2 regions of the Bacillus sp. NP247 genome follow, and region 1 is predicted to be linked to the other one. Evidence: a T-box and tRNA genes for the amino acid it is inferred to sense, from the RefSeq annotation. Region 1 holds a T-box; the other holds one or more tRNA genes.
The links. A T-box is a leader RNA that pairs with one kind of tRNA and senses whether it is charged. The one in region 1 lies ahead of ileS (isoleucine--tRNA ligase), so its partner is inferred to be a tRNA-Ile.
Positions count from the first base shown of each region.

Region 2: it has a tRNA-Ile gene. The T-box ahead of ileS (isoleucine--tRNA ligase) is inferred to sense a tRNA for this amino acid. The anticodon was not compared.

Region 1 covers NZ_CP076653.1:4,762,947-4,766,131, forward strand. The annotation lists partial or broken gene KPL75_RS24800 (tetratricopeptide repeat protein) at 1-1,341, shown strand, start outside; T-box leader at 1,440-1,678, shown strand; gene ileS (isoleucine--tRNA ligase) at 1,733-3,185, shown strand, end outside.
Region 2 covers NZ_CP076653.1:1,535,665-1,538,849, reverse strand. The annotation lists gene ispG (flavodoxin-dependent (E)-4-hydroxy-3-methylbut-2-enyl-diphosphate synthase) at 1-171, opposite strand, end outside; gene KPL75_RS08100 (hypothetical protein) at 337-696, opposite strand; gene KPL75_RS08095 (DUF1189 domain-containing protein) at 762-1,529, opposite strand; tRNA gene KPL75_RS08090 (tRNA-Ile) at 1,769-1,842, shown strand; gene sodA (superoxide dismutase [Mn]) at 2,067-2,678, shown strand; gene KPL75_RS08080 (MFS transporter) at 2,799-3,185, shown strand, end outside.

The DNA of each region.
Region 1 (3,185 bases):
TACGAAAAAGAAGAGAATCGTGCCAAAGAACAAAGTCATATGGTCCAGGCGATGAAAGAAGAACCAATGCATATTAACATGGAATATTTGGCACAGCTTTCAGTAGAAATGAATCTTCAGGAAGAATTACTAGTTGAATTAGAAAAATTAGCGGAAGAAGTTCCTGAGACATGGCGTTTAGATGCGATTGCATACGTGTTTGGTGCGATGAATGACATAGATAAAGAAAAATAATATATCGAAAATGCAATAAAAATAGATGAAGAGCATGTGGAAGTACTATATCATTATGCGAAAATACTTGTTAAAAAGCAGAATGTAGAAGCCATTCAAGTTGCGCTGAAAGTAATGCATAAAGATTTGGAAAGTGAACGTATATTTGGTGTGTACGTAAAAGCAATGGAACAACATAAAAAATTATCCCAAACACGAGACGCACTTCATACGCTAAAAGTGAAAAAAGCAGAAAGAAGTACAGCGTTTATGTATGCAGCTACTGCGGTTGCCGAAAGATTAGTAGAAAGGCAGCAAAATGAGCAACCGAAAAAATCTATATTTACAAGAGTATTTTATCGTATGAAAAATCGTGCGAAGGAAATTTCAATGATTACAGTTGTTATCGATTTATTTGAAATCTCCTTAAAGTTAAATCCCAAAAATAGTATGGCAGCGCAGCGTTTCGCAATATTTTATGAGAATGCAGCGATGAATAAAGAAGCGATAGAGGTATTACAAACATCGTTAGAAAATAAGTGGGATTATGATGTAGCGAAGCAACTTGTAAATCTTTTCATTGATTGTGAGGAAGAGGATATGTTACGAGATGCTTTTGAATTAACGAAACAAATGGTTCGAGAGCTACCGGATGATTATGATACTCTTCTTTTACAAGCGAATGTATTATGCAAGCTAGGCGAAGAAAGAAAAGCCGAAAAAATTCACTTGCAATTAATTGAGAAAACACCATTTGTAAGTAGAGGATTCCTTGCCTTAGCAGAAGTATATCAAAGTCAAGAGAGGTATGAGGATGCGATTTATTTATTAGAAGATGCTTCTGTGCATCATCCAAATGAAACGGCAATTCTTCTTGCTTTAGCATCTTCGTATCATAAAGCTGGGCAAACGACAAAGGCAGAAAAAATAACTAGTGAAATATTAGCAATTGATGCTACTGACTTGTTAGCAAGATACGATCATGCTTGTTATTTAACATCATTAAACAGAAATGAAGAGGCAAGAGATGAACTTGAAATTGTGCTTCGTGAAGATGAAACAGGATTTTTCGCTGAACTTGCAGAGAAAGATGAAGATTTAGCAGGATTGCGAGAGTTTGAAAAGTAATTGTATAGGAATAGAGAAAAAGGGTATAAATAAAAATATGTTTTGAATTGGTTGACAATTAATTGCCCGATGGCATAAAATAACTTTTAATAAAGTATACAAATCTGAAGACGAGAAAGAGTAAAATAGTGAGCTGTTCTCCAGAGAGCCGGTGTATTGCTGAAAGCCGGTGTGCAGACGTTATTTGAAAATCATCTCCGAGGAGCCGTGGCTGAATAAAGTAAGCTCGGACGGATGTCTACCGTTACAAAGAACGCGTATGTTAGTACGTTGCTAAGTGCTATTAGTGAAAAGCTAATAGAATTAGGGTGGTAACGCGGGTAAACCCGTCCCTACTTCATAGGGACGGGTTTTTTGTGTGCTTTTAAAACATTCAAAGGAGTGATTGTACATGAAGAAAGTAGATGTAAAAGAGTCAGCTGTAGGGAGAGAAACACGTATTCGTAAGCAGTGGAACGAACAACGTATTTTCGAGCAATCAATTCAGAATCGAGAAGGTGCACAATCTTTTGTGTTTTATGAAGGGCCACCAACGGCGAATGGATTACCACACGTTGGCCATGCACTTGGGCGGGCGATTAAAGATTTAGTAGCGAGATATAAAACGATGGCTGGATATAAAGTGTTAAGAAAAGCCGGATGGGATACACATGGATTACCTGTAGAATTAGGTGTTGAAAAGCAACTTGGTATTTCAGGTAAACATGAAATCGAAGAGTATGGCATTGAACCATTTATTCAAAAGTGTAAAGAGAGTGTATTCACATATGAGAAGCAGTGGCGTGAATTTACGGAGAGTATTGGATATTGGGTGGATATGGATGATCCGTACGTTACTTTAGAGAATCCATATATCGAAAGTGTATGGAATATTTTAGGGACGATTCATGAAAAAGGCTTGTTATATAAAGGGCATAGAGTTTCACCGTACTGCCCAAGCTGTCAAACATCGCTTAGTTCACATGAAGTTGCACAAGGGTACAAAGTGGTTAAAGATTTAAGCGCAACGGTTAAGTTTAAAGTGAAAGATAGTGAAAATGAATATTTCCTTGGATGGACAACAACACCGTGGACGCTTCCAGCGAATGTTGCACTTGCCGTACATCCGAATATGGAATACGTGAAAGCAAAACAAGAAGAATCAGTGTATATTGTTGCAAAAGATCGTGTGCAAGAAGTGCTAAAAGATGATTATGAAGTAGTCTCTGTTCATAAAGGAGAAGAATTATTAAATATTTCATATACAGCACCGTTTCCGATGAAAGAAGTTACAAATGGATACCGTGTTATTGCGGCAGATTTTGTAACTGCAGATAGTGGAACAGGACTCGTTCATATCGCTCCAGCATATGGGGAGGACGATTATAAAGTCGTTCAAAGTGAAGGGTTATCGTTCTTACATGTTGTAGATGAAAAAGGTGAGTATACAGATGCAGTACCATTTCTTAAAGGTAAGTTTGTAAAAGAATGTGACGTTGATATCGTTCGCTATTTAGCGAAAGAGGACTTGTTATATCATAAAGAAAAATATGAGCATAGCTATCCACACTGTTGGCGCTGTGATTCTCCGTTACTTTATTATGCAGGAGAAAGCTGGTTAATCCGCACTACTGAAATTAAAGAAACATTTTTACAAAATAATAATTCTGTCACGTGGTATCCAGATCATATGAAACATGGACGCTTTGGTAAGTTTTTAGAAAATATGGTGGATTGGAACATTAGCCGAAATAGATATTGGGGAACACCGTTAAACGTATGGGAATGTGAAAACTGTGAGCATCAATTTTCACCGAAAAGTATTGCTGAATTAAGAAAGCATAGTACAAAAGAAACGCCTGAAG
Region 2 (3,185 bases), 2.1 Mb from region 1:
AGCAACACGAACAACTTGACAGCCAGCTTCTTCTAAACGTTTAATTTCAGCAACTGTAGCCTCAACATCATGCGTTTTTGTTGTTGTCATACTTTGTATAATTAATTCATTGTTACCGCCAATTGTTAAATTACCGACTTTAACTGGACGTGTTTTTGTACGTTGAGTCATTTCATTCACGAATTGATCGCTCTCCTTATAAAAGAAGTTTCTTATTTTAGTCCCTTACATCAATGATAGTATGTGTGAGAAAGGGCTATAGAAACCAAAGTACTCGGTTTCACTTTTACTATTGTATCAGCGCCTTTATGTAATTGACAAGGATTAAGTGATTGCTTATTGATATAACGGGAATTTATAAGACTTTCCAACTTGGATTTTTGTAGCAGATGTATTTTTATTTAATTGCTTAAAATCATCAATTACTTTTTCAATAGAAGGAATTTTTTTCTTATTAATCGCTTCTGTAATAGAAAGAACTGTATCGCCAGTTTTTACTTCGATTGCTTTATAAACTGTATCCGTTTCTGTTTCTTTCTCTTTATTTTGTTTTGCATCTGTATTTTCTTTTTTTATCGTTTGGGCAGCAGAGGTTTTTTTGTATGAACTTAACATCGGTAAAGTACCGATTTTTATGTCGTAATAAAATATATAACCGAGGACAAGCACGAATAAGAGTACACCTAATCTCTTCATATCCTTCACTCCTTTGCTAGGAATATATGCTTGTCCAAAAAAAAAATGCCTATTTAGGCATTTTTTTATAGTTCTTGTTTTTCTTTCGGTTTTGGAACTTCTTTAATTGTTAAATATAGAACGATTAAAACAACTGCAATGTAAATGAATGTTGCACCAGGTACGTTTATTTTGAATAAATCCATAATCATAAAGAAGAGTGTTGGAATTGTGTAGCTGTAAGCAGTTAATGTCCAAACTTGTTTATAAGATAATTTGCGTTGACCGCTCATCGCAGAACCGATGAAGGCAAGCAATGTAACTCCTACAAAGGTAATAAATAATTGGAACAAGTACAGTAAGACCCCAATAACGAATAATAAGATTGGATAAATACTGTCAAATAACGAAATGAAATCTTGTAAATCTTTTTTCTCAAGAGATGCGCCTAATAAGTCATTATAGGAGTATGTTTGGGTTTGACCATTTCCCATGGAGACTACTTTATCTTTTAAAACAAATAAACCTGTTTTATTTTGATATTTTTCTAAGTCTGTTGAATTTGGATCAAATACGAAAAGGGCATTTCCGTCTTCTTTTTCGATAGGTTGATCAATATCAGCTTGTAGCTCGCCGTTTTCGATTTTGAAATCAGGTAAATCTTTTTCGATTACTGTATTTACCATATTAACACCATCTTGGATGACGCTACCGTACAAGAAAGTTCTTGGAATAGTAGTGATTAGGCAAAGAAGCATAATATACAAGATGGTTTTACCGATCTTTTGAAAACGGAAAAGTGCCATATCTTTAGGCGAATATACACTTTTTGCTAGCTGTGTAAAAATGGACATAGATTCACTTCCTTTATGTATGTATAAAATCATTGTAACGTACGAATCTAGAGAAGCTCAAGATATATTATATTTACATATAGTAGAGAGGACTAAATTTCTTCTTATTAATTTACTTCTTTTAGTAGAGAAAAATACAATTGACACTTTTCTTTTGTATATGGTAAATTTATCTTACATTTTTCAAACGATATATCCGATGGGAATTTAGTTGTTTTTAATGGTACATACATAATCGTGGACCCTTAGCTCAGTTGGTTAGAGCAGACGGCTCATAACCGTCCGGTCGTAGGTTCGAGTCCTACAGGGTCCATATCCATTTCACATGTTTATTATGTCAGCAGGAAGCTTCCTTGTAGAAGGAAGTTTTTTTTACGGAATATATGAGCATTTTAATTGAAAAGAAGTGGGAATTTTGCTACTTTAATGATAGCAAGACAAAGCGATTTATTTGTTTGCACCCTATGGCAATTAGGGTAGAATGAAGTTGTAGGTCACATATGTAGTGACAATACATAAACCGGGAGGAATATAACAATGGCAAAACACGAATTACCAAATTTACCTTATGCGTATGATGCTTTAGAACCTCACTTTGATAAAGAAACAATGAACATCCATCATACAAAACATCACAACACGTATATTACAAACTTAAACGCTGCTTTAGAAGGTCATGCAGAATTAGCAGACAAAAGCGTTGAAGAATTAGTTGCAAACTTAAACGAAGTACCTGAAGCAATCCGCACAGCAGTACGTAACAATGGTGGCGGACATGCTAACCATACATTCTTCTGGACAATCCTATCTCCAAACGGCGGGGGACAACCAGTAGGCGAACTTGCAACTGCGATTGAAGCGAAATTCAGTAGCTTCGACGCATTCAAAGAAGAATTCGCAAAAGCTGGCGCAACTCGCTTCGGTTCTGGTTGGGCTTGGTTAGTAGTAAACAATGGTGAGTTAGAAGTAACAAGCACTCCAAACCAAGATTCTCCTTTAACTGAAGGTAAAACTCCAGTTATCGGTTTAGATGTTTGGGAGCATGCTTACTACTTAAATTACCAAAACCGTCGTCCTGACTACATCGGTGCATTCTGGAACGTTGTAGATTGGAACGTTGCTGAAAAACTTTACCAAGAAGCAAAGTAATTAAAGTTAATACAGCTAGAAAAAAGCTAGGATTTTCTCCTAGCTTTTTTCTATGCTCTCCTTTTACATAATTGAGCTTGTCTTTGGAAGACTAGAAGATGAAGTAAAGGAGAGTTGTGTATGAAGTGGAAACATGTAATTGGTGATGTTGAAGTGAATCGGGATTTAGTATTATTGCTCGTTATAGGAGGTTTATACACGCTCGCAATTTCTTTATCGAATACGTTTGTAAACATTTATTTATGGAAGCAAACACAAAATTATGTAAATCTGGGCTTGTATAATTTGGCCAGCGTTGTATTGCAGCCTCTAACATTTCTTGTGGGCGGGAAATTAGCGAAACGTATTGATCGCTCGATTTTATTGCGAATCGGTGTAGGCACGTTAGCTGTTTTTTTTATCGTCGTTTTAGTAGCGGGAAAAAGTGCATCTCACTATATTTTACTAATGGGAGCCCTTTTAGGAGTTGGTTATGGTTTCTATTGGCTCGCTTTTAACTTGTTGACA